Regions from separate parts of the Labrys methylaminiphilus subsp. lupini genome, predicted to be linked through region 3. Evidence: predicted binding sites of a transcription regulator. Region 3 holds the regulator's gene; each other region holds the start of a gene.

Region 1 (3,272 bases), 1.4 Mb from region 3:
TGTCCCTTGCGAATTTTCTCATGAACAAATTGTCTGCCTATTCCCGGGAATGGTTTTCCAATCCACGCGGCGACGTGCTTTCCGGCATCGTCGTCGCCCTCGCCCTGATCCCCGAAGCCATCGGCTTTTCGGTGATCGCGGGCGTCGACCCCAAGGTCGGCCTTTATGCCTCCGTGGTGATCGCCTGCGTGATCGCCTTCACCGGCGGACGCCCCGCCATGATCTCGGCGGCAACGGCCTCCACGGCCGTGCTGATGACGGGCCTGGTGCGCGACCACGGCGTGCAATATCTGTTTGCGGCGACCATCCTGATGGGCGTCTTCCAGATCATCGCCGGCTTTCTCAAGCTCGGCCGGCTGATGCGCTTCGTCTCCCAGTCGGTGATGACGGGCTTCGTCAACGCCCTGGCGATCCTGATCTTCCTGGCCCAACTGCCCGAGCTCGTACATGTGCCGGTGGCGACCTACGGCCTGATCGCCCTCGGCCTCGCCATCATCTATCTGTTTCCCTATGTCACCAGGGCCATTCCCGCACCCCTGGTCGCGATCGCCGTGCTCACCGCCATCGCCTGGGGTCTCGGACTGGACGTGCGCACGGTGGCCCATCTGGGCGAGCTTCCCTCCACGCTGCCGAGCTTCGGCTTGCCTGAGGTGCCGCTGACGCTGGAGACGCTCAGGATCCTGACGCCGGTGGCGCTCACTCTGGCGGCCGTGGGCCTGCTTGAATCCCTGCTCACCGCGCAGATCGTCGACGACATGACGGATACGCCGAGCAACAAGAACCGCGAATGCGCCGGCCAGGGCATCGCCAACATGGCCTCAGCCGTGTTCGGCGGCATGGGCGGCTGCGCCATGATCGGCCAATCGGTGATCAACGTCTCCTCCGGCGCCCGCGGCCGTCTGTCCTCGCTGGTCGCCGGCGGCTTCCTCCTGGTCCTGCTGGTGGCGCTGCAGGACCTGCTCGCCATCGTGCCGGTCGCCGCCTTGACGGCGGTGATGATCATGGTCTCGGTCAACACCTTCTCCTGGCGCTCGCTCCTGCAATTGCGCAGCAATCCCGTGCCCTCCTCCGTGGTGATGCTGGCAACCGTCGGCACCGTGGTGGCGACGGCCGACCTCGCCAAGGGCGTGCTGGTGGGCGTGCTCCTGTCGGGCGTGTTCTTCGCCGGCAAGGTCTCGCGCCTCAGCCGCGTGCGTTCGAGCCTCTCGGCCGACGGCAAGGAGCGCGTCTATCGGGTCGAAGGGCAGATCTTCTTCGCATCGGCGGGTACCTTCAGCGATGCCGTCGACGTGCAGGAGCCCATCGAGCGCATCGTCATCGACGTCGGCGCGGCGCATTTCTGGGACATCTCGGCGGTCGGCGCGCTCGACCGCATCGTCCTCAAAGCGCGCCGCCAGGGGCGCGAGGTCGAGGTCGTCGGCCTCAACGAGGCCAGCGCCACCCTGGTGGAACGCTTCGCCGTGCACGACAAGGAAGGCCAGGCTGGTTCCCTGCCGTCACATTGAGGCGCGTTTCGCACGACCTTTGAAATCGGGGACTCTGCCATCCCGTCATGGAAGAGTCCCTTTACCATGCCGCGCTCTTTTGCGGCCGGATGGAGCGTGATCGAAGACTCCGCTTGAAATGTTCTTGTTTTGTTCTAATCTGAACGAAACGGATCATAGCCATGACGATACGCGTTGCCCCTCCTCCTGTTCCAAAACATTTTCCAGAAAAGTTGGCAGGCTTTTCGGTTAAGAAAATGCGTCAAAACAATGAGGTAGAGAAAAATCGGGATCCAGCGGAATCGCAATTTTCTCTCGCCGGCCAACGGGCCGAGAAGCTGGCGGAATTACGCGCTCTGCTGCCCCGGCTCGATCATGTGCATGCCGATGCCGGCGTGCTGCCTTTCGGCATCGGGGAGATCGACGCGCGCCTGCCCGGCGGCGGCCTTGCCTTGGACGGCCTGCATGAAATTGCGCCGCAAACCATTTTCGACAATGGCAGCGCGCTGGGTTTCCTCGCCTCCCGCCTGTGCCTGCGACAGGCCAAGGGGACGATCTGGCTGGTGACATCACCGCGCGGCATGGCCGGCCTCGGGCGGCTCCATGGCCATGGCCTCAACGCCCTCGGCCTCGATCCTGCCGGGCTTATCGTGACGACGGCCGGCGACGAGACCGAGGCTGCCTGGGCCCTGGAGGAGATCCTGCGCTCCGGCGCCGCCGCTGCGGTGGCAGCCGTGACGGGTGGCGGCATGGACGCCGCCACCAGCCGCCGCCTCCAGCTCGCGGCCGCCTCCGCCCCCTGCCCCCTCTTCCTTTTGCGCCCGCCCCTCGCCGCGCCTTCCCTGGCCGCGATGTCCCGCTGGCGCATCGGTGCGGCCACCGGTCCGCGCGATCGTTTCAGCCTTCTCACCGCCTGGCGCTGGCACGTTCGGCTCGAACGCAGCCGCAACGGGCAAAGCGGATCCTGGCTCATGGAGTATGACCATGCCTCGCATCGTCTCGATCTATCTGCCACGCTGGCCGATCCAGCGCTTTCTCGTCGCCCAGAACAACACGCCAAGGTCGCTTGATACGATCGACGGCCATTATCCCTTCGTCCTGACGGTCGATGCTGCCGGGGGGCCGCGCATTGCCGCTGCCAGCAAGCCGGCCGAGATCGAAGGCCTGGCGGCGGGCGGGCTGGTTGCGGATGCCCGCGCCAAGGTGCCGGGGCTGCAGACCCGGCCGGCCATGCCGGAGGCCGATGCCAGGGCCCTGCACCGGCTCGGCCTGTGGGCCATGCGCTATACGCCCTCCGTGGCCCTCTACCGCGAGGCCGACGGCGCCGACGGCCTGTTCCTCGACATCACCGGCGCCAGCCATCTGGCCGGCGGCGAGCAGGCCCTTCTCGCCGACATCGTCAAGCGCCTGCGCCATCTTCGCCTCGGTGCGCGCGTGGCGCTGGCCGACACACCCGGCGCAGCCTGGGCTCTCTCCCGTTTCCATCCCCAGAATGGCTGCATCCTGGCCGAGGGCAGCGATCCCGGGCCGGCTCTTGCCGATCTGCCCCTGGCAGCCCTGCGCCTTGGTAACGTCCTCGTCCAGACCCTGCGCCGTCTCGGCTTCACCCGCATCGGGGATCTCATCGGCAAGCCACGGGGGCCCTTCGCCGCGCGCTTCGATGCGATCCTGCTCAAGCGCTTCGACCAGGCCATGGGGCGGCGCGAGGAAGCCCTTGCCCTGATCGAACCGCCGCCGCTCTACCATCGTAGCCGCCAGCTCCTCGAGCCGGTGGTGAGCCAGGCAGCC
Region 2 (3,272 bases), 3.2 Mb from region 3:
ATGGGGAGCAGTTGCCGGCCGCCCCCGTCTCAAGACTAGATCCCGACTCAAGATTAGACCTGGGCCTGGCCGCCATCGGCGAAGAGCTCGGCGCCATTGACGAAGCTTGCATCGTCGGAAGCCAGGAATAGCGTCGCCTTGGCGATTTCCTCCGATTCTCCAACGCGACCGAGCGGAATGCGCGAAGCAAGGTAGTCCAGGAGGACTTGCTGCTGCTCCCTGTCGTCACCGGCAAGCTCGACGAGGCCGGGCGTGCGGGTCGCACCGGGCGAAACGACGTTGACGCGGATGCCGGTGCCCTTGAGGTCGAGAGCCCAGGAACGGGCCAGGTTGCGGACGGCCGCCTTGGACGCCGAGTAAACGGAAAAAGCAGCGGTGCCTTCGGTACCGGCGGTGGAACCGGTCAGTACGACGGACGAGCCCTTGCCCAACAGCGAGAGCGCCTTCTGCACTGTGAATATGACGGCTTTCACGTTGCGGCCGAAGGTGTCGTCAATTTGTTCTTCGGTGATCTGGCCAAGCGGAAGCATGCTGCCGCCGCCTGCGTTAACGACGAGGACGTCCAGGCGCCCCTGTTCCGATTTCACCTGAGCGAAGAGCCTGTCGAGATCGTCATTGTTGCTGGAATCTGCCTGAACACCGACTGCCCTTTTGCCGATCTCGGCCACTGCCTTGTCCAGAGCGTCCTTGCGGCGGCCGGTGATATAGACGCGGGCGCCTTCGGCCGCAAAGAGCTTGGCGGTCGAAAGGCCGATGCCGCTGGTTGCGCCGGTAACGACGGCGATCTTGTTCGCAAGTCTATTGGTCATCTTACTCTCCTGCTACTGGGCACGCGTAGCGGATCATCCCGAGCGAACGCGGCCAATGATGCTTTGAAACTGTTCGGGAAGTGGCGTTGGCCCTTGGCCTGTCGTTGCCGTCCGATGTGGAGAAGCTAATTCGTCAGTCCGACGGCGAGAAGCGGCCCGGCATGAAGAGATTATCCATTCACATGGACAATCTCGGGCACCTAGTCGCCACGCCTGGCGTCGACGCGCTCGAATACTTGCTGGGCCCAATCCGCGAATGCCCGCAATCGAGGATTGGGAAATCTATCTGCGGGATAGACGAGGTGCAGGACGTGGTTCTCCGGCTTCCAGGCGGGAAGAAATTCGACCAGCGAGCCGCACTCAATATGAGGTCTTGCAAGAAAACCGAAGCTCTGCCCGATCCCCAAGCCGGCAAGCAGCGAATTGAGATGTGCGGTGCTCTCGTTGACCGAGAGGCCGCTCGCCGACGGGATGAACTCTATCCGTTCGTCAACCCTCTGGAAGCGCAATGGAAATCGTTTTCCAGACGATGCCGAAAAATAGCTGACGACCCGGTGCCCGTGGATATCGTCGGGGTGAGCGGGCGGCTCCCGACCTTCGAGATAAGTGGGCGCTGCGCAGAGTACATAATCAAGCTCGCACAGCTTCCTTGCCTTCATCGCAGAATCGACGAGGGAACCGCCACGGATGACGCAGTCTATTCCTTCGCCTATGAGATCAGCGGAGCGGTCGCTGACGCCCAGAAGAAGGTCGATGTCCGGATACTGGCGTTGAAAGTCCGAGAGGCAGGGGATCAGTATCCTGTTTGCCAGAACCGATCCGATGTCCACGCGGAGCCTGCCCTTCGGGGTGCTGCGAGAGCCGGCGACGGTGCCGTCCATATCGTCGAGATCGGCCAGAAGGCGCAGCGCGCGCTCATGATAGGCGGCGCCCTCCGTGGTCATTGTCACCGAGCGTGTCGTTCGCTCGACAAGCTTCGTTCCAAGATGCGCCTCGAGATCTTGCACCAGCTTGCTGACGGAGGAACGGGGCAGGCTCATTGCGTCCGCGGCCTTGGCGAAGGACCGGGCTTCGGCGACGCGAACGAAGGTCCGTATGGCGAGTATCTGATCCAAATGAGGCCTGCCTGATCGGAGCGCTGGGATGACTATACCCAGCTCGTTCGGCGTTTCCATTCCTGATCGGTACAAGTGTCTTGCCATGCGCAACGGTCACATAAACCACGAAGCGTTATCGATTTCGCAGTCTATAATCACGTTTTGTTCTCATTTTGCTTGGCGGCTCCACGCTTCCCCGCTATCGTCGAGCAGGCTGACGGGGAAACGAGATGGTATCGCGCGTTGCGACGGTGGCATTCGAAGGCGTGGAAGCGCGCCAGGTCGACGTGCAAGTCCAGATCATGACCGGTTCGGTGGTGTTCACCATCGTCGGCCTGCCCGACAAGGCGGTGTCGGAAGCGCGCGAGAGGGTACGCGCCGCCCTCACCGCCGCCGGCCTGGCCCTGCCGGCCAAGCGCATCACCGTCAATCTCGCCCCGGCCGACCTGCCCAAGGAGGGCTCGCATTTCGACCTGCCCATCGCGCTCGGGGTGATGGCCGCCATCGGCGCCATTCCCCATGACGCGCTGGAGGGCTATTGCGTGCTTGGCGAGCTTGGCCTCGACGGCACCATCACCAAGGTCGCCGGCGTGCTGCCCTCCGCCGTCGCCGCCAATGGCCGCGGGCTTGGCCTGATCTGCCCCGCCGCCTGCGGGCCGGAGGCGGCCTGGGCCAGCCCCGAGATGGACATTCTCGCCCCGCGTTCGCTGATCCAGCTCGTCAATCATTTCAAGGGTACGCAGTTGCTTTCCCGCCCGCAGCCGCGCATCGCCGCGCCAGCGGCCGCCCTGCCCGACCTCAAGGACATCAAGGGCCAGGAGACCACCAAGCGCGCTTTGGAGGTGGCAGCCGCCGGTGCGCATAATCTCTTGATGATCGGCCCGGCCGGCTCCGGCAAGTCCATGCTGGCGGCGCGACTGCCCTCGATCCTGCCGCCTTTGGTGCCGGCCGAGCTCCTGGAAATCTCGATGATCCATTCTGTGGCGGGCCAGCTCGCCGGCGGCGAACTCACCAGCCGGCGCCCCTTCCGCGCCCCGCATCATTCGGCCTCGATGGCGGCCCTGATCGGCGGTGGCATCCACGCCAGGCCGGGCGAAGTGTCGCTCTCGCATCACGGCGTGCTCTTCCTCGACGAGATGCCGGAATTCGCGCCGCAGACCCTCGATGCCCTGCGCCAGCCGCTGGAGTCGGGCGAGGCCGTGATCGCCAGGGCCAATGCCCGCGTCGCCTATCCCGCCCGGATCCAGCTCGTCGCGGCCATGAATCCGTGCCGCTGCGGCAAGGCCAACGATCCGGGCTTCGCCTGCCGGCGCGGGCCGGTTGAGCGCTGCGCCGCCGACTATCAGGCCCGCATCTCCGGCCCGCT
Region 3 (3,272 bases):
CGAAAACCAGGCCGTTCGCATCTTCACGGGTGCGCCCGTGCCGGATGGCGCCGACACAGTGGTGATCCAGGAGCACACGAGCCGCGAGGGCAATCGCGTCATCGTGGAGGCGGCGGCCAGGCTCGGCCAGCATATCCGGGCCCGTGGCCTGGACTTTGCCGAAGGACGGGAGGCTTTGACATCAGGCACCGTCATCGGTCCCCGCGACATAGCGCTTGCCGCGGCCATGAATCATCCTGCCCTGCCTGTCCGCCGCCGCCCCAAAGTCGCTATTCTCGCGACCGGCGATGAATTGGTACTGCCCGGTCAAGCCATCGGCGAGAATCAGATCGTCGCCTCCAACAATTTCGCCATTCGGGCACTGGTCGAGGCCGAGGGGGGCGAAGTACTCGACCTCGGCATCGCCAGCGACGACTTCCCGGCTCTGGAGGCTGCCGTTCGGCGGGCTCGTACCGAGAAGGCGGATGTGCTCGTCACCATCGGCGGTGCTTCGGTCGGCGATCACGATCTGATCCAGACCGCGCTCACCCGCGAAGGCATGCAGCTCGGCTTCTGGAAGATCGCCATGCGCCCGGGCAAGCCCCTGCTGCACGGGCGGCTTGGCTCAATGCATATCCTCGGCCTGCCCGGCAATCCGGTATCCTCGGTGGTCTGCGGCGTCCTCTTCCTGGTACCCCTGTTGCGTACGTTGCTGGGGCGGGCCGATGCGGGTCTGTCCCGCCGCAAGGCCGTCTTCGCCAACGCCTGGCCAGCCAACGACGTTCGTGAAGACTATATCCGTGCCCGCTTCGTGCTTGACGATACGTCAGACATCCTCAAGGTAGAGCCGCTGGCGCTGCAGGATTCGTCGCTGGTGAGTGTGATGCAGCATGCCGACTGTCTGGTCGTCCGGCCGCCCTTTGCGCCGGAAGCAAAACCGGGCGATATCTGCGAGATCATCGATCTTCGTGCGGCCGGCTATTGACGCTACCCTTAACCTGAACTTCACAGTTGCAGAACACAGTAGGAACATGTAGCACTGTTCTTGTTTTGTTTACACCTTCACCGTGATTCGCGGCCGCCACGACGGGAAAGCCATGCTGACCAAGAAACAACACGAATTGCTTCGGTTCATTCATGAGCGCCTGAAGGAACAGGGCGTGCCCCCCTCCTTCGATGAAATGAAGGAGGCGCTGGACCTGCGCTCCAAGTCCGGCATCCACCGCCTGATCATGGCTCTGGAGGAGCGCGGCTTCATCCGGCGCCTGCCAAACCGGGCACGCGCGCTCGAAGTGGTACGCCTGCCCGAATCCGCCGTGCCAGGCGGCCTGTCGCTGGCCTCTTCGCAGCGGGGCTTCCGCCCCAACGTGATCGAGGGCAATCTCGGCAAGGTCCGCCCCGTCAGGCCGGAAATGGACGAGGATGTCGGCCGGCCGGTTCTGGTCCCGGTGATGGGACGCATCGCCGCCGGTACGCCGGTCTCCGCCATCCAGACCAAGAGCCATACCATCAGCGTTACGCCGGAAATGCTGTCCTCAGGTGATCATTTCGCCCTGGAAGTGCGCGGTGATTCAATGATCGAAGCTGGTATCTTCGACAATGACACCGTGCTGATCCGCCGCCAGGACCATGCCGATACCGGCGATATCGTGGTAGCCCTGATCGACGATGAGGAAGCCACGCTGAAGCGCTTGCGCAAGCGCGGCGCCTCCATTGCACTGGAGGCGGCCAATCCGGCTTACGAAACCCGTATTTTTGGCCCGGACAGGGTACAGATCCAGGGTAAATTGGTGGGCCTGTTCCGCCGATATTGAGAGCATGCGAATTTGGTTCGCTTGCAATGACTGGCCTTCATACAGTCAGCGGCCACGCTTTGGAACGCCGTGACGTCGAGCGGTTGCTCAAGGCGCGCGCGCCGTATTGCCTTGTCGATTGTGAACTGGAGGAATGCGATCTTTCGCGTCTCGACCTGTCCCACTGGTCGTTCGAGCGTTGCATTCTCAAAAATGCCAAGCTGGTCGGCGCCAAGCTCGCGAATACACTATGGCGCAATTGCAAGGCGGGCGGTGCCGATTTCCGTGGTACCGACCTCGAAGATGCTGCATTCCGTACGGGTGACTACAGCAATGCCAGCTTTCGACGCGCCAAAGCGGCCTCGGCGGTTTTTACCGGCTGCAAACTGACAGGCGCGGATCTCTCGGAAATCGCCGCATTCGGGCTCGTTTTCGAGGAGGTCTTGCTTATGTCGGCGAAACTGCCGGCCTTTTCCTTTCGCAAGTCCACGCTACGCCGCCTCGACTTCACCCAGGCCGATCTGCGCCAATGCGATTTCCGCGATGTCATCTTCGAAGAGTGCAGCCTGCGCGATGCCAATCTGGTCGATGCCCGTTTCGAAGGAGCGGATCTACGCAGTGCCGATCTCGGCGGCTTGAAGCTTGGTGACGCCCGTTATTTCAAGGGCGCCACGATCTCGAAAAACCAGGCCGGCCAATTGCTGGCCGAGCTGGGCTTGCGGATCACCTGAAGAAGGTCTGGAGTTCGCAGGCAAATCCGCTTGATGGTCGGGTAGCCCCGGGTGTCTTCGAACTACCATCTGTCCGAAGACCCGGCCTGGCTGACAGCGCCGATCAGTCGACCGCGATCATGACGTCGGAGGCCTTGATCACGGCATAGGCGTTCTGGCCGGGCTTGAGCTGGAGATCATCGACGGCCTCGTTGGTGATCGAAGCGGTGATGATGGTTCCGTTGACCTCGAGCTGGATATGGGAGGTAGTCTGCCCCTTCGTCACGCTCTTGATCGTGCCCTTGATCTGGTTGCGGGCGCTGATTTTCATGGTCCGTCCTTTCTTGTGAGAATCTCGCGTCAGTTATCGGTTTCGGCGGTGACGCTGTCCATAGGCGTATCCGTCGCTGGGGCCTGCACTGCCGCCTGGGGCAGAAGTTTCGGCGGCACAATCACCCGGCCCGGTGCCCACGGACGGGACGCTTGGGGATGGCGGGCCATGACGAGACGCCAGCGCGGGCTGATATCGCCGCTCGCCGACGGCTCTACATAAAGTGCTATCGAGCCGACCGCGCGAATCAACTCCCGGTCCATCACAACTCCAGCGGCGGCACAGCGAGCACCGATCGGAACCGGTCCCGCCAGGACGCTGACGCGTCCACAGTCCTCCTCGGCGGCGTTACTGGTCTTGTCGAGCATGAAGATCCCGCCTCCCTCGATGGGCGCGGAACACCCTTCTCTGTCACATAGGCGCTGTGCCGCGAGGGTTGGATCCTCCGGCTTGCGCCGA

Evidence for each region. Region 3 encodes LexA, which represses DNA repair genes until DNA is damaged. Its sites were predicted from a motif close to TGTTCNNNNTGTGTTCNG; they were not measured.
Region 1: ACN6KF_RS13070 (ImuA family protein) is a predicted target of LexA. The motif match lies at 1,625-1,642, and genes of this name have one in related genera.
Region 2: ACN6KF_RS21685 (YifB family Mg chelatase-like AAA ATPase) is a predicted target of LexA. The motif match lies at 2,070-2,087, and genes of this name have one in related genera.

Annotation. Positions count from the first base shown of each region.
Region 1 covers NZ_JBMDIH010000001.1:2,777,817-2,781,088, forward strand. Annotated here, with positions in the region: gene ACN6KF_RS13065 (SulP family inorganic anion transporter) at 21-1,505, shown strand; gene ACN6KF_RS13070 (ImuA family protein) at 1,742-2,554, shown strand; gene ACN6KF_RS13075 (Y-family DNA polymerase) at 2,469-3,272, shown strand, end outside.
Region 2 covers NZ_JBMDIH010000001.1:4,613,087-4,616,358, forward strand. Annotated here, with positions in the region: gene ACN6KF_RS21675 (SDR family NAD(P)-dependent oxidoreductase) at 54-809, opposite strand; gene ACN6KF_RS21680 (LysR family transcriptional regulator) at 1,010-1,924, opposite strand; gene ACN6KF_RS21685 (YifB family Mg chelatase-like AAA ATPase) at 2,137-3,272, shown strand, end outside.
Region 3 covers NZ_JBMDIH010000001.1:1,418,541-1,421,812, reverse strand. Annotated here, with positions in the region: gene ACN6KF_RS06550 (molybdopterin molybdotransferase MoeA) at 1-964, shown strand, start outside; gene lexA (transcriptional repressor LexA) at 1,077-1,793, shown strand; gene ACN6KF_RS06540 (pentapeptide repeat-containing protein) at 1,820-2,503, shown strand; gene ACN6KF_RS06535 (TOBE domain-containing protein) at 2,607-2,813, opposite strand; gene ACN6KF_RS06530 (ComEC/Rec2 family competence protein) at 2,843-3,272, opposite strand, start outside.